DNA from 2 places in the Frankia sp. Mgl5 genome. Region 1 is predicted to be linked to the other one. Evidence: riboswitches for the same ligand, from Rfam matches in the RefSeq annotation. Region 1 holds a riboswitch; the other holds the start of a gene.

Region 1 (4,362 bases):
CGCATCCCGTGGCGGTACGGGGTGTTGTGGGTATCGAGTCCGAACGTCGTCCGCCCGCGCGGCAAGTCGGGTTGATCCCGCACAGGCAGGGGTATCCGTTGGTCGACACCCGATACGCGACACCCGTCTCCGTCGCCGTCTGTTGGCCGACGGCCGGATCCAGCCGACCGCATGCCGGAAACCCGATGCGTCGACTAACGTAACCAACCGTGTCGGAACTTCGGCGACGGTCGCGAGTGGCGTGGTGGCGCACATCCCACGCCTTGCCGGACCGCGCCGCGACGCCCACGGGCCGGCCCGGTGCCGCTGCCAGCCGCCGGAGCCGGGCATGACGCACCCACGCCCGCGGCACCACGAGATCTCAGTACTGCCCGACCGCGAGGACCTGATGGCCGAGCTGGCGAGCCGGCTCGAGGCCCTGGACGCCCTGCTGAGCCGGCTCGAGGATGCCGAGCGCCAGGCCGCGGACGCCGGTGAGCACCTCATCCGGACACGGCAGTGGCAGGAGGACACGGTCCGGACCATCCAGGAGGAGCGGGCGCGGATGCGCCAGCGCCAGCAGGCCCTGGACGACCTGGCCGAGCACGCCCGCGCGGCCGTCGAGGCCCTGCACGGCAGCCACCGCTCGCTGCCGCCCGAGGTGAAGCAGCTCGAGATCGAGCTCCAGGTCCTCAACAGCTCCGGCTTCCTGACCCGGCGCAACGGCCGGGCTCGCTGAGCGGCGGTCCCCGCCGGGCGTCGAACGCTCCTCCTCCTCTCAGCCCCTGGCCTCTGGCCCGGCCTGGTGGCGGGTGGTTCGCGTGTCCGCCCATGGGCGTCCACCTCGCCGTTTGGTGTCCGCCTCGCCCTTTCGGGGCGCGATCAGGCCGGGTTCGGCCCCCAAAGGGCGAGCGGGACGCTCACGACGACTGGCCCGATCCGGTAGTTGGCGAACTTCCGCGGGCCTGGCCGGCCAGGCCCGCGGAACTCGGGGCCCGGTGCCAGGTCGGTGCGCGGCGGCAGCGAGGCCCGGCGGAGCTTCCGGGGGGCGCCTGCCCGCGGGCGGCGCGTCGATCCGTTCACGTCCCAGGAGCACCGCGAAGGGGTCCTGGGGATCGGGCCGCGCGGTCGTCCGCGGCCGCCGGATCGAGGCGGGAAGAGACAGGCCGGGGACGGAGCGAACCGGGGCCGCGAGGGGCTCCGCGGGTAGTCCCAGCCCGGTCGGCCGGTACGGGAAACCCCCGCGCAAGCCAGGAAGTTCTGGTCACCTAACGTGTTGGGACGTGATCCTCGTGTGGGCGTCCAAAAACGTGACCGAAGGCTCAGCACCCCTCCTGACCTGGGCAGATGCGGCGCCGCAAGGGGCACTTCTTTGCACACTCGACGTAGTTGAGGAGGACTAGTGTTTACCCGCACCATCCGTGTGGACTAGTCTCGCTTCCGACGTCACGACAACACCGGACCGAACGCCGAATCCTGCCCGCGGTCCTGGTGTCCCCTCCGAGTCGTCACCACGGGCAGGAGCGGGGGACCCACCTCCACCGGCTGGCGCCACGACACGGCGCTGGCCTAGGGGTGAAGTCCATCGCGTGAAGGTCGCGCTATGGACCGGGCAGCCCAGCCCGAACCCGACAGCTCACCTCGCAGGCGTACGGGAAGGAACGCAACGTTGTCTGCGCAAAGTGTGCAGCTTGATGCTGAGAGACGCCGGCAGGAAGGGCGCGGTCGCCACCGTGCGCCGTCCGCCCCCACGGCGTCCAGCCGAGCCAGAGCCAGGGCCCGTACCGTCGCGGCCATCACCACCGGAACCGTCGCGGTCTCCGGGGTGGCGCTCGCCGGGTGCGCCCAGGATGTCAACTCGGACGTCGCGCTGGACGACGGCACGAACACCGCCCCGATGACGCTCGCGACCCAGATCGGGTCCCGGCTGGCGGTCGACGGAGCCATCCAGGCCGCCACCGCTACCGGCGGCGGTTCGGGCACCGTTCTCGACGCCACCACGGACATCTCCGCGCCGACTCTCTCGTCGAAGATCGACGTCGGCCTGCGCGTGACGAACCCCGAGGTCACGGTCAACGCGGACGAGCCCGTCAACATCGGCTTCTCGCTCTACAACGAGGAGACCCAGGCCCCGATCCCGGACCAGCTCATCAAGGTCCAGGTCAAGCTGCCGACCGGGTGGGCGACCTTCCTGCACCTGACGACGGACGACCGCGGCTTCGCGTCGTACACCGCGAAGGTGCTCACCACCACGAACGTCACGGCGATCTTCGACGGCACTGACGCCCTCCAGTCGGCGCACTCGGAGAACGACGCCACACTGCACGTCCGCCCGGCTCCGCCGCCCGCGCAGGCCTCCCGCAGCGCGGACCGCACGGGCGTGAACGTCAACACCCCGGTGGTCAGCGTCAACCTGCCGACCAACACCCTCGGCGAGAAGGCCGTCTACCTGGCCTCGCTGCAGGCCGGCAAGCCGTACGTCTACGGCGCCGAGGGCCCCAACTCCTTCGACTGCTCCGGGCTCGTGCAGTACGTGTACCGACAGCTCGGCAAGAGCCTGCCGCGTACCACCGACCAGCAGTACGCGGCCACCACCCATATCTCCCAGTACAACAAGGCGCCCGGCGACCTGATCTTCTTCGGGAGCCCCGGCAACATCTACCACATGGGCATCTACGCCGGCGACGGCAAGATGTGGGTCGCGCCCCGCACTGGTGATGTCGTCAAGCTTCAGACGATCTACACGACCTCGTACTTGGTCGGCCGCGTCACCTGAGAACGGCAGGCCCACGACCCAGCCAGGAGACTGGCTGTTCTCGACGTCGATCGTTCCACAAGCCCACGCACCGCTCGGACGGGGCTGCCCGAACGCAGACGCCCCGTCCCCCGGAACGAGCCGCAGCGCGATCTCCCCCTCCGGTCGCGCGCGGCTCCGCCGCCGGGTCGGGGTTGTCGGGATCAACCTCGGCCCGGCGGGTCTTCCGGAGTTCACCAGGTCCCCTGTACCGGACCGCCGGTGTCGCGTCTGCTCAGAACATCTGTGCTGCGGAATGTCCGGAGTAGCTCTGCTGCGGGCAGATTTCGCCACCTTCCGTGATGTTTCCGCCACGTGGCGCCATCGACGAGCTGACCGATACGGCCATGAACGGTAGGCCGTTGCGACATCATTCTACTTCGGCATAAGTAGCGTAGATGTAGCTTTAGCCGGCCAGACTGCCACCACTGGGCAGCAACACCCCCATCCGGACCAGCCAGCTCCCCGGCACCAGCTCACCCGAAAGCCAACCGCTCCCCACCGATCCGAGATCCTTCCGGTGGGACGGACGTCAGATCCCCCCCATCTGACGTCCGTCCGGCCGGAAGGCCCCGGACTCCGCTGGCCGTCTGTCCGATCCCCCCCCCATCGGGCCGGCGGCCAGCGGACCCCCTCAAACCTTCCGGCCGCCCACTGGTCCGTCGGGGCCGTTACCCCCCCTCCCGGCGACGTCGACGGACCGCTCGGGCCCCGGCCGCTCCACCCCGCGAGGGGTGCGGCGGCCGGGGCTCCGGGAAAACTCGAAGGACCCCTCCGCGCGGCGAACGCGCACCTCCGCGCCGGGCCCTCGGCCCGCACGGCCGCGGCACGCACAGGGCCGCGGACCCACCAGAGACCCGGCGACGCGGGCACACAGGGCCGCAACCCACACACAGCACCGCGGCAGGCGCAAGCCCCGAAATAGCCAGCAAGCCGTCCCCGGCGGGGCCGGCGGCCGGCCAATCCGTTAAATGACTAGTTCTTTGCTACTAGCGCGAACTGTCTGGTCAGTGCACTGAACCGAGCTGGGTCAGACCTTCCGGCGAAGGTCGCGGGAGAAGTCCCACAACGTGCTGCTGACCTTTTTGTCCCAGTCCGTCTCGGCAACCCGCCCGTGCTGGGTGACGTTGTCGCAGGTGGGGCCGGGCTCCGCTTCGAACTGTCCCACGACGCCCACCGCCGCGTAGACGGGGGGGCCGGGCGAGCAGGCGGCGAGCAGGGCGAGCCGCGCACCCTCCCCGATACCCCAGACGTATATCCGGTTCAGGTCGATGTCGGTGCGTTCCTCGTCCATGTAGCGGACGACGTCGCGCAGGTACTGCTGGTCCGCTCCATTCGGGTCGTCGAGTCGCCAGGTACCGGCGACCGCCTCCGGGAAGGCGAGCGCGAAGTCACGGCGGTTCGCCAGCGACGACGCGTCACTGTCATGTTCCAGTGAACTCGCATCCGTATTGTCATCGTGCAGGATGATTACCAGGGGCAACGGGTCATTCGGTTTGGAGGGTGCCTGAACGAGCAGTTCCCGGTCGGCTGACGGATAGCCGTCCGGGATTGTGACCCGTTCGACCTTGGGACGGCCATTGGCCGCG
Region 2 (4,362 bases), on a different contig from region 1:
CGGCCACGCCCAGCGACTGGCCGACCTGACGGCTCGTCGAGGCGACCGCCGCCGCGACCCCGGCCTGCTCGAGCGGCATCCCGGAGACCGCCGTGTTGGTGATCGGCGCGTTCACCAGGCCGAAGCCCGTCCCGAAGAGGACGTAGGCGACCATCAGGGTGGTGACGGAGGTCTGTGGGGACAGGCCCGTCATCGCCGCGCTGCCGGCGGTCAGGGCGACACCCGCGGCGAGCAGCGACGGACGCGGGCCGAAGCGCCCCACCGCCCGGCCGGACAGGGGCGCGATCACCAGGGTGGCCAGCGCCATCGGCAGGGTCAGCAGGCCGGCGTGCAGCGCCGAGTAGCCACGGACGTCCTGCAGGTAGATCGTGTTGAGGAAGAGGAAGCCGGCGAGAGCGCCGAACGCGCACACCGCGATCGCCGTCGCGCCGGAGAAGGGCGCGCTGCGGAAGAAGCGGACGTCCAGCAGCGGCTCGGTGCGCCGCGACTCGTAGCCGACCAGCAGCGCCGCCGCGGCGACCGCCACCGCGAGCAGGACGAGCGTTTCGGCGGACGTCCAGCCGGCCGCGGGCGCCTCGATGATCGAGTAGGTGAGGGTCGCGAGGACGGCGATCACAAGGAGCTGTCCGACGGGGTCCAGGCGGCGTGGGCTCGGCGCGCGGGACTCGGGGACGAAGCGGTGCGTGAGCACCAGCGCGGCGAGCCCGATCGGGATGTTGATCCAGAAGACCGCCCGCCAGTTCACCGTCTCGACGAGGACGCCGCCGAGCACCGGGCCGAGTGCCATGCTGATCCCGATCACCGCGCCCCAGAGACCGATGGCGCGGGCCCGTTCCCGCGGGTCGGTGAACGTGTTGGTGATGATGGACATCGCAACCGGGTTCAGCATCGAACCGCCGACGGCCTGCACCATTCGGAAGGCCACCAGCCAGCCGAGCCCGGGCGCGAGGCTGCACAGCAGCGAGCCTGCGGTGAACAGGGCCAGTCCGGTCTGGAAGATCCGGCGGCGGCCGAGCCGGTCGCCGGTGGAACCACCGAGCATGAGCAGGCTGGCCAGGACGAGGGTGTAGCTGTCGATCGTCCATTGCAGGCCCGCGGGCGACGCACCCAGATCCCGGCGCAGTGCGGGCAGGGCCACGTTCACGATGGTGCCGTCCAGCCCCACGATCAGCAGACTCATGCAGCAGATCGCGAGAACGGCGAACCTGCGGCGACTGGTCGGCTCGGCCATCGACAACCCACCTCTCCGGCCGCCGCCAACTCGGCCGCAGGTGCGCGGGCGGACGACTGTTCAGCGTACGGCAGGTCTCTTTTCCTCGCGCTCGTTCTTCCTCGTGCTCGTGCGACGCGGCCGGTGGCACCGAAACACCGGTGGCCCGGGTGTCAGTGTCGACACCCGGGCCACCGATCGCGTTCCGCGGACCATCTGTCGCGCTCAGTCAAGGCTCAGCCAGGCTGGTCCGTCACCTGTCTGCTCCATTCGACGGGCCGCGTCAGATCCATTCGACGGGCCGCGTCAGAGCCTGGGGGCTGGGTCAGAGCTTGGGGCCCCAGCAGCTCTTCGAGGCGTACCACGGGCTGGTTCCCTGCTGCGCGTACAGGATGTGCGCGCGCTTCCACTGCTCGGCGGCGCTCGCGTTCTGCGGGAGACCCTGCCCACCGACGCCGTGCCAGGTGCCCGGCAGGAACTGGAACAGGCCGCCCGCGCCGATCGAGTTGACCGCGTGGGGGTTACCGCCGGACTCGCAGGGCACAACTGCGCTCAGGAAGCGGTGTGCGTCCGGCCGACCCGCGGCACTGGCGGGCTGTGACATCGCGATTCCGCCGCCGATCGTGGCGGCGAGGAGCGGTGCTACAAGCAGCGCACGGCCGCGGCGGATGGAACGACTGGTCTTACGAGCACGCGAAGCCATAACGGACAAAGTGATGCCCCTCCCCACGCCTGCGAAGTTAGCTGTCGGGTTCGGGCTGGGAATTACCCGGTCGCGCTACGCGACTTCACCCCGAGGACGTCTGTGATCGACGCCCGAAGGTTGGTTCCCCCGCTCCCGCCCTGAGGTTTGTTGTTCACCGGGCGGGGCAGGATTCGGCGTGTCGCCCGGTGCGCGCTTTCCTGAACGAAAGCACGGCGCAGACGTTACACACAACGGACCAACAATTGCCAAGGCTCTGTGGCGAGCGCCACATTTCCTATCGGAGCCTTGAAGATCCTCCGTGGGCGGCGTATCACGCGCGCAGGCGCGTTCCTCTTCAATGGACCGTCCCATCACCGTGACCGCCCCGCCACGATGGCCGAGAGCGATTGCACGGAGAGTGGGTGACGTGCTCGCCTCGGCGCAGGAATTCGACCCGCGAAGCGGGAAGAAGTTGCACGAGCATCAAGTTGAAAATGGTCCCGGCGTTCGTCCGGGCACCACCCAGACCTGTTGACAGGCCCCTGATGCGGACGAGTCGTAATTTCGTCCGTTCCGGGTCAGATTTCCGGAGTCGGCAGCGCGACCTCCGGAGCCGGCAGAGGCACGACCCCGTGGTGCGCGGTCAGGCCCCCGTCGGCGACCAGCGTCGTTCCGGTGATGTAGGACGACTCGGCGGAGGCCAGGAACCAGACGGCCGAGGCCAGCTCGCCCGGCTGCCCCCAGCGCCCCATCGGAATGCGGCGGCTCACCGCCGCGGTGGACGCCGGGTCGGTGCGGTGGCGCGCGGTCAGCGCCGTCTCGGTCAGGCCGGGGGCGACGGCGTTGATCCGGATGTTCTGGGCGGCGTGGTCGAGCGCCGCGGCCCGCACCATGTTGATCACAGCCGCCTTGGACGCGTTGTACGCCCAGTTCCCCGGTTCGCTCTGCAACCCGCCGCTGGAGGCGGTCACGACGATTGAGCCGCCACCGCCCGCCCGGAGCGCGGGGACCACCGAACGGATCCCGATCGCGACGCCCCGCACGTTGACGGCGAGGATCCGGTCCAGCCGGTCGATCGCGCCCGGGGCCTCCCACGGCAGCGTCGTGCCGATCCCGGCGTTGAGCACCGCGACGTCCAGCCGCCCGAAGCTCGCGAGCGCCAGCTCCGCCATGGCGGCCCCGGTCTCCTCGACCGAGACGTCCCCGACCATCGGGACGATCCGCGGCTCCGGCCCGCCCGCCGGCCAGGAATCCGCACCCGTCACGGCACCGGCATCCGCCACGATCCGGGGATCCGCCGGGGCCACGGCGGGCCGCGGGGCGCGCGACTGTGCTCGGGTCAGCGCCGCCAGGCCGACCTCGTCGACGTCCACGGCGACCACGCCGAACCCCCGCGCGGCGAACAGCTCCGCGCACGCCCGCCCGATCCCGGATGCCGCTCCCGTGATGACGACCGCCGAGGTGACCACATGTCCTCCACGAGCTCCGAGAGACCTCACCAGCACGGCAGGTCCCGTCCGCCGGACGGATCCCGCCCGCCGGACGGATCCCGGCCGGCCGCGCCGAGATCAGCCTGGCGGGTCGCGGTGAACGGAGCCGATCCAGCTCATGACGAAGAGGGATCGGGGCGGGGCAGGACGAGCCGGAACGTGGCGCCGCCGCCCGGTGTCGGCCGGTGCTCGGCCCGTCCGCCGTGCGCGGCGGCGACGGCCTCGACAATGGACAGGCCCAGCCCCGTCCCGCCGGCGTCGCGGGAGCGGCCGGAGTCGGCGCGGTAGAACCGCTCGAAGACGTGGTCGACGGCGTCCGCGGGGACTCCGGGCCCATGGTCGATCACCGAGATGACGACCTCCCGGTCGTCATCCGCCGCACCGGCCGCCGCACCGCCGTCGGCGTCGCCGTCCGCGTCGGCGTCAGCGTCCACGGCCGTGTCGGCGTCGCGGGCGGTGAGGGAGACCGTCGCCTCGGGCGGGGTGTGGACGAGCGCGTTGCGGACGAGGTTCCCGACGGCCTGGCGCAGGCGTCCCTCGTCCCCCGTCACCTCGAGGATCGGCGGGGCGTCGACCTCGATCGTCCGTCCCGGGCTGACGGCGCGGGCGTCGGCGGCGATGTCACGGAGCATGGCCGCCAGGTCGACGGGTTCACGCTCGAGGTCGGGCTGGTGGTCGAGGCGGGCGAGCAGCAGCAGGTCGTCGACCAGCTCGCTCATCCGGGCCGACTCCTCCTCGATGCGCCGCATGACCATCGCCAGGTCCTCGGGTCGGCTTGCCGCTCCCCTGCGGAACATCTCGGCGTAGCCGCGGATCGACGTCAGCGGGGTGCGCAGTTCGTGGCTGGCGTCCCCGACGAAGCGTCGCAGGCGCCGCTCGGAGGCCTCGCGGGCGCGGAAAGACGCCTCGATCTCGGTGAGCATCGTGTTGAAGGCCAGCCCGAGACGTCCCACCTCGGTGCGGCGGTCCGTGTCGGT

Evidence for each region. Region 1 has a riboswitch for cyclic di-AMP ahead of MXD62_RS34200 (C40 family peptidase). Riboswitches for the same ligand answer to the same signal wherever they lie in the genome.
Region 2: it holds a riboswitch for cyclic di-AMP, as region 1 does, so the genes downstream of both, MXD62_RS05665 (transglycosylase family protein) here and MXD62_RS34200 (C40 family peptidase) in region 1, are expected to answer to the same signal.

Annotation. Positions count from the first base shown of each region.
Region 1 is NZ_JALKFY010000827.1:72,415-76,776, forward strand. Features, by position in the region: gene MXD62_RS34195 (hypothetical protein) at 329-718, shown strand; cyclic di-AMP (ydaO/yuaA leader) riboswitch at 1,437-1,643, shown strand; gene MXD62_RS34200 (C40 family peptidase) at 1,805-2,755, shown strand; gene MXD62_RS34205 (PHB depolymerase family esterase) at 3,804-4,362, opposite strand, start outside.
Region 2 is NZ_JALKFY010000007.1:127,678-132,039, reverse strand. Features, by position in the region: gene MXD62_RS05670 (MFS transporter) at 1-1,231, opposite strand, end outside; gene MXD62_RS05665 (transglycosylase family protein) at 1,536-1,913, opposite strand; cyclic di-AMP (ydaO/yuaA leader) riboswitch at 1,926-2,102, opposite strand; gene MXD62_RS05660 (SDR family NAD(P)-dependent oxidoreductase) at 2,474-3,364, opposite strand; gene MXD62_RS05655 (cell wall metabolism sensor histidine kinase WalK) at 3,502-4,362, opposite strand, start outside.